DNA from 2 places in the Streptomyces sp. NPDC096012 genome. Region 1 is predicted to be linked to the other one. Evidence: riboswitches for the same ligand, from Rfam matches in the RefSeq annotation. Region 1 holds a riboswitch; the other holds the start of a gene.

Region 1 (5,783 bases):
GGACGTGCCCTGCCCGTACGGCCCGTGCCGCCCGGCCCGGGCTTGACGAGACCGCCGGATCCCCGCCCGGCCCGGACTCCATGAGGCCGCCGCCGGATCCCCGCCCGGTCAGTTCAGCAGGCGCTCGCGGAGCCGTTCCCGGGTCTCGGGGGAGAGGTCGAGGCCCTGCTCCAGATAGGTGTCGAACCCGCCCCAGGTCTGCTCGATGCTCTCGAAGGCCGCCTCCAGATACTCCGCGCGGGCGTCGAAGAGCGGGCTGAGCAGATCCATCACCTCGGGGGTGTAGGCGGTCTCGGCGCTGCCGTTGCGACGGACCTTGTAGCGCCGGTGCTTGGCGTTGGACTCCAGGTAGTCGGCGACGATCGCCTCGCGCTCCACACCGACGGCGAGGAGTGTGACGGCTATGGAGATGCCCGCACGGTCCTTGCCGGCCGCGCAGTGCATCAACGCGGGCACGCTGTCCTCGGCGAGCGCGCGCAGCACCCGGGAGTGCTCGGCGGTGCGCTGCTTGACGATCATCCGGTACGAAGCGGTCATCCGGGCCGCGGCCTTGCCGTCGTCCAGGATCGCGCGCAGCTGGTCGAGGTCGCCGTCGCGGACCATCTTCCAGAACTCGGCGCCGTCCGCCGGGTCGCTCAGCGGCAGATTCACGTTCCGCACGCCGGGCAGCTCGACGTCCGGGCCCTCCAGCCGCTGGTCGGCCGCGTTGCGGAAGTCGAAGATCGTGTGCAGCCCCAGGGAGGAGAGGAAGGCCGCGTCCTCCGCCGTGGCGTGCGCGAGGTGCCCGCTGCGGAACAGCACTCCGTGTCGCACCCGCCGCCCGTCCACCGTGGGCAGTCCGCCCACGTCACGGAAATTGCGCACTCCGGCCAGCTCCGGCTCGGTCGACGGGACCTGCTGCGTCACGGGGGCTCCTCCCGACGGGTCCCCGGCGGCGTGCTTTGCCGACGGGCGCTCCGTCGACCATACGACATCGCTTTCCTCGGGCAATGAGTTGTCCACAGGGCATTGTCACCCGTGGTCACCGGGACTGATGATGTTGGCACTTGAGTGGATCTGTTGCCACCTGTGAGGTCTCGATGGTGCACATCGCCGACGACGGTCGTACCTGGCTCCTCTCGGGGCCCACCAGCAGCTATGCCCTGCACCTCACCGGGGCGGACGAGCTGCTCCACCTGCACTGGGGGCCGCCGATCACGCTCGCCGACGCCGGGGCGCTGGCCGCCGCTCCGCTGTCCGGTCACCGGCCCTTCGAGTCCCCGCTGGACGGCGGCGAGGAGTACCCCGTCGAGGGCGGCCCCCGTTTCGTCCGCCCCGCCCTGTCCGTGCGCACCGACGAGCGCCGCGGCACCGAGTGGGGCTTCGAGGGGTACGACACGGAGGGCGACGAGCTGCGGCTGCGCTTCGCCGACGACGGGCTGGCGATCAGCCTGCACTACCGGATGCGCGGGGACGTCGTGGAGCGCTGGGTGGGCGTGGCGAACGACGGGCACGGGCGCGTGGAGTTGCTGCGGGCCGACGCGGCCACCTGGACCCTGCCCGACCGCGAGGGCTGGCGGCTGTCCCAGCTGCACGGCCGCTGGGCCGCCGAGTCCCGGCTCGCCACCGCCCCCCTCACCTACGGCGAGAAGACCATCGGCAGCCGCCGCGGCCACACCGGTCACCAGCACCTGCCCTGGGTGGCCCTCGACACCGACGCCACCGAGGAGCGCGGCGAGGTCTACGGCTGCGCGCTCGGCTGGTCCGGCTCCTGGCGCATCGCCGTGGCCCAACTCCCGGACGCACGCGTGCAGATCACCGGGGGCGCCGGGTACGACGACTCGGGCCTGCTGCTCCTGGCGCCCGGGGAGTCGTACACCAGCCCCGTCTTCGCGGGGCTGTGGAGTGACGGCGGCTTCGGGGGCGCGAGCCGGGCCTGGCACGCCTACCAGCGCGCGCACGTCATCCCCGGCGCCGAGCGCGACCGGCCCGTGCTGTTCAACTCCTGGGAGGCGACGCACTTCGACATCTCCGAGGAGCAGCAGGCGGCGCTGGCCCGCCGCGCCGCCGAGATCGGCGTCGAGCTGTTCGTCGTGGACGACGGCTGGTTCGGCGCCCGCACCGGCGACCGCGCCGGGCTCGGCGACTGGACCCCCAACCCGGACCGCTTCCCGCACGGCCTCAAGCCCCTCGCCGACCGCGTGCGCGGGCTCGGGATGCGGTTCGGCATCTGGGTCGAACCCGAGATGGTCAACCCGGACAGCGACCTCTACCGCGCCCACCCCGACTGGGTGCAGCACCAACCGGGACGAAAGCGGACGGAATTCCGCAATCAGCTCGTCCTCAATCTCGCGCGCCCGGATGTCCGGGAGTACCTGTGGGAGCGGCTGGACGCCCTGCTCTCCAGCACCCCGGTCGACTACGTGAAATGGGACTTCAACCGCAGCTTCACCGACGCCGGCTGGCCCGGCGAGCCGTACCCCCAGCGGCTGTGGACCGACCACGTGCACGCCCTGTACGCCCTGCTGGACCGGCTGCGGGCCGCGTATCCCGAGGTGGCCTTCGAGTCCTGCTCGGGCGGCGGCGGCCGGATCGACCTGGGGATCATGAGCCGCACCGACCAGGTGTGGACCTCCGACAACACCGACCCGCTGGACCGGCTCGCCATCCAGCACGGTCTCACCCAGATCCACCCCGCCCGGGTCATGGCGGCCTGGGTCACCGACAGCCCGAACACCCAGCTCAACGGCAGGGTCAGCTCGCTGCGGTTCCGTTTCGTCAGCGCCATGGCAGGCGTGCTCGGGGTCGGCGGCGACCTCACGCGCTGGAGCGCGGAGGAGCTGGCCGAGGCCCGGCGGTGGGTGGAGCTGTACAAGGAGATCCGCCCGGTCGTCCAGCGTGGCGAGCTGTACCGGCTGCGGCCCCCGGCGGGCGGCTCGAGCGCCGTCCAGTACGCCCTCGACGGCGAGGTGGTGGTCCTCGCGTGGCTGCAGGCTCAGAGCTACGGTGAACCGGTGCCGGCGGTGCGGCTGCGCGGACTCGACCCGACCGCATCGTACGAATGCCGCGAAACGGGCGAGGTGCTGAGCGGCTCGGTCCTGCTGCACCACGGACTGCGCACCGGCCTGAAAGGCGACCTCGATGCGACGGTTCTCCGGCTGCGCCGCATCTGAGTTCTCTGCCCGATTTGAAGCATTCGTTCCAACTGGCTGCGCAACAAGGGAGTGTGGCGCGGCAGGGCGTGAGGAGCGTCATACCGGTGACCGAGCGTCGCACGTCATGTCCACGTAATTCCGATACGGCCAACGGATTTCACAGGAATGCGGGCCCCGGCAATTCACGGAGGGTGACGGGTATTTCGCGTCATCGATCTTCCGGAACGTCGGCCCCGGGAACCGGCCGCTTGTCTCCGTACGTCCCGCTCGCTTACGTTCGCCCCCATCCGGACGGAACGCCGAATCCTGCCGCCGCCCGGAATCCCCGCACACATGACCCGTGTCCGGCAGGAGCGGGGGACCCACCAGGTACGACTGCCTGTCCGGTCTCCGCGACAGGCTGGGGGTGAAGCCGCGCACCGCGCGGCCGGGCGGCTCCAGCCCGAACCCGACAGCTGACCTCGCAGGCGCCGGAGAGGAATGCGCCATGCCCGCGAGGGGTAAGCACCGACGTCCCAAGTCCCCGCGTTTTTCCCGCTCCGTCGCCGTCGCCGGCACCGGTGGCGCCGCCCTGGCCCTCCCGCTGTTCGGTGCCGTCGGGGCGCATGCCGCGACCCCGGCGCAGTCCGTCCCCCCGAAGGTCGCGCAGTCCGTTCCCGCCGCGGCGAAGACGTCCGTGACGCACCGGGGCCCGGCCGTGCGCACCTACACGGTGCAGTCCGGCGACTGCCTCTCGGCGATCGCCGACCGGCAGCACGTCGGCGGCGGCTGGCACCGGCTCTACGACGACAACCGGCAGGCCGTCGGCGCCGACCCGTCACTGATCCACCCCGGCCTGGAGCTCACGCTCGGCGAGAAGGCCGCGCGGGAGAGCACCGGGCCGGCCGCCCCGCAGCACGCGTCGGCCGACCGGCAGGGAGCTTCGGTCGCGAAGCAGTCCCCGGCCCCCGCGAGGACCGCCCGGCCGCAGGCGGCCCCGGCGGCCGCCTCCGCGGCTCCGGCCGCCGCCACCGGCTACACCCTCCCGGTGACCGGCGCCACCATCGGCACCGGCTATCACGTGGCCGGCAGCATGTGGTCCAGCGGCTATCACACCGGCGTCGACTTCGTCGTCCCGGCCGGCACCCCGCTCAAGGCCGTCGCCGCGGGCACGGTCGTCTCCGCCGGCTGGGGCGGCGCCTACGGCAACCAGGTCGTCATCAAGCTCGACGACGGCCTCTACGCCCAGTACGCCCACCTCTCGCAGCTCTCCGTCTCGGCCGGTCAGGCCGTGGCCGCGGGCACGCGGATCGGCCTCTCGGGCGCCACCGGCAACGTGACCGGCCCGCACCTGCACTTCGAGATCCGCACCACGCCGGACTACGGCTCCGACGTCGACCCGGTCGACTACCTGCGCCGGCACGGCGTCCCCGTCGGCTGAGGACCGCCCCACCCCGGACCACCCGCCTGACACGCCTCCGAAGGCCGGACCCCGATCCCCGGGTCCGGCCTTCGGTGTGCTCGCGGGTCCGGCCTTCGATGTGCCCGCCGGTCCGGTACGCGGTGTGCCCGCGCGACGATCACACGCTCAACAATGCAGACGGCAGGCCTATTCCGCGCTTGGCACATTATTTAAGGGTGTCTCATCTCACCGTTCGTCAATCCCCGCCTACGGTCGCGTAAGTCACATCAACAGGTGAATCATGGTCCGATGTGGCAGACGATTCGAAGAGTGACAACAGATCAGTGATCGGGTCGTACGTGGCGGTGGGGGACAGCTTCACCGAGGGCGTCGGCGACCCCGGGCCGGACGGCGCGTTCGTCGGCTGGGCCGACCGGTTCGCGGTGCTTCTAGCCGACCGGTGTCCCGAGGGCGACTTCCAGTACACCAACCTCGCCGTGCGCGGAAAGCTGCTGGACCAGATCGTGGCCGACCAGGTCCCCGAGGCCGTCGAACTGGCCCCGGACCTGGTCTCCTTCTGCGCCGGCGGCAACGACATCATCCGCCCGGGCACCGACCCCGACGAGTTGGCCGAACGGTTCGAGCGGGCCGTGGCCCGGCTGGCCGAGGCCGCGGGCACGGTGCTGGTGACCACCGGCTTCGACACCCGGGGCGTCCCTGTGCTCAAACACCTGCGGGGCAAGATCGCCACGTACAACGGGCATGTGCGCGCGATCGCCGACCGGTACGGCTGTCCCGTGCTCGACCTGTGGTCCCTGAAGTCCGTGCAGGACCGCAGGGCCTGGGACAGCGACCGGCTCCACCTCTCGCCCGAGGGGCACACGCGCGTGGCGCTGCGGGCCGGGCAGGCGCTCGACCTGGAGATCCCGGCCGACCCGGAGCAGCCGTGGCCGCTGCTGCCGCCGCGGGGCACCCTGGAGGTCCGCCGCGACGACGTCCAGTGGGCCCGCGAGTTCCTCGTCCCGTGGATCGGGCGACGGCTGCGCGGCGAGTCCTCCGGTGACCATGTGACGGCGAAGGGCACCCTGTCGCCCGACGACATCAAGATGCGGATCGCCGCCGTGGCCTGACACCGCCGGCCGTGCCCCGGCGCGCTCCCGCGGCCCGGGGCACGCCGGCCACGGGCGCATCCGGCCGGCCCCGTACCGCGGCCGACGCGGTAGCGCGGCCGCAACCGGGGCCACGCGGCCCCGCCGCGCCGAGCCCCG
Region 2 (5,783 bases), on a different contig from region 1:
TGGTGGCACCGGTGAAGGAGAACTCGGCCTCCTGGTCGCCGGTGATGACCTCCGGTTCCACCCCGAGGATGTCGAGCACGCCCCGCACGAAGTCGTCGCGGTTCTCGGCGTCACGGGAGGCGGAGGTGGCGACGAAGCGCACCTTCTCGGCGCCGTGCCGCTTGATGACCTCGGCGTACTCGCGGCAGGCGGCGAAGGTGCGCTGCAGCGCCTCGGGGGCGAGCCGGCCGGTGCGGTCGACGTCCTGGCCGAGCCGCACGATCGTCATCCGCCGGTCCAGGTCGACGAGTTCGCCCGTCGCCGGGTCGGCGTCGGCGACCAGCAGCCGGATGGAGTTCGTACCGCAGTCGACGGCGGCGACACGGGTCACTTCGCGTCCTCCCCGGTGGCGTCGGGCGTCACGCACGGCCCCTTGCTCCACCACTCCGGCAGCATCGCGATCGCCTCGTCACCGAGCGGGTTCACGCCCGGGCCCGCGGCCAGCGAGTGGGCCACCAGGACGTGCAGGCACTTGACCCGGTCCGGCATGCCGCCCGCGCTCGGGAAGCCCTGGAGGACCTCGATCTCGTCCCGGCGGCGGATGTAGTCCTCGTGCGCCGCCCGGTAGGCGGCGGCCAGGTCCGGGTCGGACTCCAGCCGCTCCGTCATCTCCTTCATGACGCCGTTCGCCTCCAGCGTGCCGATCGCCGAGGCGGCGCGCGGGCACGTCAGGTAGTACGTCGTCGGGAAGGGCGTGCCGTCGGGCAGCCGGGGCGCCGTCTCCACGACGTCCGGCCGGCCGCAGGGGCAGCGGTGCGCGATGGCCCTCAGACCCCGCGGCGGGCGGCCCAGCTGCTGCTTGAAGGCCGCGACGTCCGCGTCGGTGGGCTCGGTGCGCGGGGTGGGCGGCGGAGGCTTGTGCATGACTGCTCTTCGAAGACTTTCTGTGGGTTCACTGGTCGGAGGCGTCGGACTTGTCGACCCCGTCCCAGACGTTCGCGTACCAGGGCCGGTGGGCGGCCCCGACGTCGGCGCGGGACTGCTTGGCCGCGTCCGGGTCGACGACCACGTACCCCGTCTCGCCGGGCATCACGTAATGCAGCCGGTGCCGGATCTGCTGCTCGGCGTAGGAGTCGTCCTGCCAGCGTGCCTTGAGGTCCCGCAACTGCTCGACCCGCCGGCGCGCCTGCTCCTGCTGCCGCTGGACGTCGGCGATCTGCGACCGTTGCGACACGTACTGCCGCATCGGGTAGGCGAGCGCGACGACCAGCGAGCACAGCACGAGCGCGAGCAGCGCCGCGCGGCCGGTGAGCCGCGACCGGCGGGCCTGCCGCCTGGTCTGGGAGCGGTAGACCCGGGCCGCCGTCTGCTCACCGAGCACCCGCAGCCTGGTCGCGGTGGAGAACCGGTCACGGTCCTTCACGGCCATCTTCCCGCCTCCCGTTCACACACGCGCGTACGTCCCCGGACACGGTACGGGACCGGGTACGGGGACGTACGTACGACTGGCTAGGACGCGGCCGGTGAAGGCTCGGCCCTTGCCCTGCCCGATGGTCCGCGAGGCGGACGTGCGGGGTGGGCTCAGCCCTTGAAGCGGGGGAAGGCGCTGCGGCCGGCGTACACCGCGGCGTCGTCGAGGATCTCCTCGATGCGCAGCAGCTGGTTGTACTTGGCGACGCGGTCCGAGCGGGCCGGGGCGCCGGTCTTGATCTGGCCGCAGTTCACCGCGACGGCGAGGTCGGCGATGGTGACGTCCTCGGTCTCGCCGGAGCGGTGGGACATCATGCACTTGAAGCCGTTGCGCTGGGCCAGCTCGACGGCGTCCAGGGTCTCGGTCAGCGAACCGATCTGGTTGACCTTGACGAGCAGGGCGTTCGCGGCGCCCTCCTCGATGCCGCGGGCCAGGCGCTCCGGGTTGGTGACGAAGAGGTCGTCGCCGACGATCTGGACCTTGTCGCCCAGCTTGTCGGTGATGACCTTCCAGCCGGCCCAGTCGTCCTCGAACAGCGGGTCCTCGATGGAGACGAGCGGGTAGGCCGCCACGAGCTCCTCGTAGTACTCGGTCATCTCGGCGGCCGAGCGGGACTTGCCCTCGAACTCGTACTTGCCGTCCTTGTAGAACTCGGACGCGGCGACGTCGAGCGCGAGCGCGATCTGCTCACCGGGGACGTAACCGGCCTGCTTGATGGCCTCGACGATGAGGTCGAGGGCGGCGCGGTTGGACTCCAGGTTCGGGGCGAAGCCGCCCTCGTCGCCCAGGCCGGTGGACAGGCCCTTGGTCTTCAGCACCTTCTTGAGGGTGTGGTAGACCTCGGCGCCCCAGCGCAGGGCCTCGGAGAAGGACTCCGCGCCGATCGGGGCGATCATGAACTCCTGGATGTCCACGTTGGAGTCGGCGTGCGAGCCGCCGTTCAGGATGTTCATCATCGGAACGGGCAGCAGGTGCGCGTTCGGGCCGCCCAGGTAGCGGAACAGCGGCAGGTCGGACGCCTCGGAGGCGGCGTGGGCGACGGCCAGGGAGACGCCGAGGATGGCGTTGGCGCCGAGGGAGCCCTTGTTGTCGGTGGCGTCCAGGTCGAACATCGCCTGGTCGATCAGGCGCTGCTCGGTGGCGTCGTAGCCGACGAGCTCCGGGCCGATCTGCTCGATGACGGCGAGGACGGCCTTCTCGACACCCTTGCCGTGGTAGCGGTTGGGGTCACCGTCGCGGAGCTCGACGGCCTCGAAGGCGCCGGTGGAGGCGCCGGACGGGACGGCGGCACGACCCGTGCTGCCGTCGTCGAGGCCGACCTCGACCTCGACCGTGGGATTGCCTCGGGAGTCCAGGATTTCCCGGGCTACGACGACGTCGATGGACGGCACGAGCATCTCCTTCTTGGATGTGACGCTGGAAGCGCGGGGCCGGCTGCCTCGCGGCTTGGCCTCTGCGACTAGAGCCTAACCGCCCCCGGGGCGTCGGCCACCGACCGACCGTCCCGTGGACAGGGAGGGACACGCAGACGGTACCCATTGTTCACCGCCGGAACAAAGGGGTCCGGGTGAAGAACGGGGAAAGCGCGGGGGTCGGCGACGGGGAGACGAAAAAACCCCGCCCCGGCGCGTACGGGGGAACGCGCGCCGGGGCGGGGGGTCCGTGGGGACGGGGGTGACCCTCACCAGGCCTTCGGGATGCGAGCCGGGGAGGTGAGGGCGCCGTGCGGTGAGCGGCGGCCCGCTGTCACTTCAGGTGCAGCTGCTGGCCCGGGTAGATCAGGTCGGCGTCCTGGACGATGTCCTTGTTCAGCTCGAACAGCTTCTGCCAGCCGCCCTTGACGCCGTGCTTCTCGGCGATGGTGCCGAGGGTGTCGCCCTTGACGACCTTGTACTCGCCGTCGCCCTTCTTGACCTTCTTGCCGGTCGGGGTGGTGACGGTCTTCTTCGCGGCGGGGCGCTCGGCGGACCGGGAGGCGGCCTGGCCGTCGGTGGAGCGGGCGGTGGTGCCGGCCGACGAGGTGGTCTTCTGCGACGACGCGGTGCCGCCGGACGGGGCGGCCGGGGCCGAGCCGTTGTTGGGGGTGCTCGACAGGCCCGTGCCGCAGACCGGCCAGGCGCCCTTGCCCTGCGCGGCCAGGACCTTCTCGGCCACGGCGATCTGCTGCGCCTTGCCGGCCTTGTCGGCGGTGGCGGCGTACTGCGTGCCGCCGTAGGCCGCCCAGGTGGAGGCGGAGAACTGCAGGCCGCCGTAGTAGCCGTTGCCGGTGTTGATGGACCAGTTGCCGCCGGACTCGCACTGGGCGACCGAGTCCCACTCGGAGGTGGTGGCGGCGGAGGCGTTGCCGGCCGCCATCAGCGGGGCGGCGACGGCGGCGCCGGTGACACCGGCCAGCGCGACGGCGCGGACGGCCTTGGACGGACGACGGTGCTTGCCCTTGCCGGAAAACAGCATGGATCGATCCCCTCACCGACGCCTGCGAGGTGAGCTGTCGGGTTCGGGCCGGTTGAGTTGCCCGGCCGCACTCCCGCTTGCGCGGTGTGCGGCTTCACCCCCAGCCGGTGCCAGCTCAACTGCTGGTCCCGGCACTTACCTTGGGTCCCCCGCTCCTGCCTTCGGCGCTTGACGCGACGACTGTTCCCGGACGATCGCTGGCAGGATTCGGCGTTGCGACTGCCGGGGCTCGTGGTGACGAGCGGCCTCGACCGTAGACACGTGATCGAGGGAATTTCAAAGACGATCAGGGCTTCTGAGACTCATCCCACACTTTCACCAAACCGGACATCAGCGGCGAACCGGGACGTCAACTACGGCTGGTTTGCGTCCGTTTCGGGGTCGACTTCCAGGGTCTGACCGGCAGTGATGTTGTTCGGGTCGGCGCCGATGGCCTTCTTGTTCTCGGCGTAGAGCGCCCGCCATCCGCCGTCGACCGCAAGGGAGTCGGCGATGGAGGCGAGGGAGTCGCCCTCGCGGACGGTGTAGGTGCCCGGTTCGTGGGAGGCGTGCCGGCCCGACAAAGCGGTTTCCTGACCGTTTGTCACGCTTTCGTCCGCACTTCCGCCACGGTGACGCCCACCAGACGTGAGGGCGCCGGTGTCGACGAGGCTCCAGGAACCGGCGCTCTGCTGGTAATTGCCCGAGTTGTCGGTACCGGGAGTGGTCGCGGCCGAGCCGTCGCGCTGCTGCGGGTCTCCCGTGCCGGGCGAGGTGGACTTGTCGGACTTGGGTGCCTTGGTGCCGGTCGAGCCGGCGTCGGCCCCGGGGGTGGCACCGGTGTCCTTGCCCGGACCGGAGGCCGGCGCGCCGGGCGAGCCGGTGGAGGAGTCCGAGCCGGAGCCGGCTCCCGTGCCCGCGCCGGAGTCATTGCCCGGGTCCGAGGGCTGCGCATCCGGCAGACCGGACGATTCGGAACCGCCGGCCGATCCGGAGGAGCCGTGCGACCCACCGGAGCCACCGACCCCCGTGTCGACGTCCAGGGAGCCCGAGTTCGACGTCAGCCCGGACAGCAGGGCACAGGTGGCCCAGGGAGTGGTGCCCTTGCCGGCGAGGATCTTCTCGGCGACGGCGATCTGCTGCGAACGGCTGGCCTGGTCGGCGCTGTCCGCGTACTGGAGGCCGCCGTACTTGTCCCAGTCGTCCTGCGAGATCGCCAGGCCGCCGTAGTACCCGTTGCCGGTGTTCGCGCTCCAGGAGCCGCCGCTCTCGCACTCGGCCACCTTGTCCCACGTGGTGCCGTCGGCGGCGTTCGCGCTCGCGGCGCCGAGCAGCGGGATGGCGATGGCCGTGCCGGTCACTCCGGCCGCGACGAGGAGTGCCGGAGCCTGGCGGGGGCGACGGTGACGACCGTTCCCGGAGAGCATGCGGAAGCCTTTCGTGCGACAGCGGGGCCGGCGCGGCGGATGAAGCTCGTCGCCGCGCTGATGGGTGAACGTATAGGCAGACGATCACTTGTCACAAGTTCATGCCGCGCAGATCACGTGAAGATCACATTGTTGAAGAGCCGTCATATTCGCCGCCGCGGGGGTCGTCGCGGGCCGGGGTGAACTCCACGGGCAGGGTGCGCAGGCCCCGCATGATGAGGCCGCCGCGCCAGCGCAGCTCGGCCGGGTCCGCGCCGAGCCGCAGGTCCGGCAGGCGGGTGAGGAGGGTGGCCAGCGCGGTCTGGCCCTCCAGGCGCGCGAGCGGCGCACCGAGGCAGTAGTGGATGCCGTGGCCGTACCCGAGGTGCTGGTTGTCCCGGCGGGTGAGGTCCAGCACGTCCGGGTCGGCGAACCGCTCCGGATCCCGGTCGGCGGCGGCGAGCACGACGAGCACCGGGTCGCCCGGCGCGATG

The links. A riboswitch is a leader RNA that binds a small molecule or an ion and turns the genes downstream of it on or off. The one in region 1 is predicted to bind cyclic di-AMP.
Region 2: it holds a riboswitch for cyclic di-AMP, as region 1 does, so the genes downstream of both, ABVB68_RS09840 (transglycosylase family protein) here and ABVB68_RS36485 (M23 family metallopeptidase) in region 1, are expected to answer to the same signal.

The regions. Positions count from the first base shown of each region.
Region 1 covers NZ_JBEOTD010000084.1:4-5,786, reverse strand. The annotation lists gene ABVB68_RS36495 (tyrosine-protein phosphatase) at 109-906, opposite strand; gene ABVB68_RS36490 (alpha-galactosidase) at 1,080-3,152, shown strand; cyclic di-AMP (ydaO/yuaA leader) riboswitch at 3,463-3,617, shown strand; gene ABVB68_RS36485 (M23 family metallopeptidase) at 3,622-4,554, shown strand; gene ABVB68_RS36480 (SGNH/GDSL hydrolase family protein) at 4,860-5,645, shown strand.
Region 2 covers NZ_JBEOTD010000007.1:20,041-25,823, reverse strand. The annotation lists gene ABVB68_RS09860 (Ppx/GppA phosphatase family protein) at 1-370, opposite strand, end outside; gene ABVB68_RS09855 (DUF501 domain-containing protein) at 367-903, opposite strand; gene ABVB68_RS09850 (FtsB family cell division protein) at 932-1,408, opposite strand; gene eno (phosphopyruvate hydratase) at 1,561-2,847, opposite strand; gene ABVB68_RS09840 (transglycosylase family protein) at 3,197-3,904, opposite strand; cyclic di-AMP (ydaO/yuaA leader) riboswitch at 3,909-4,081, opposite strand; gene ABVB68_RS09835 (transglycosylase family protein) at 4,258-5,310, opposite strand; gene ABVB68_RS09830 (cytochrome P450 family protein) at 5,435-5,783, opposite strand, start outside.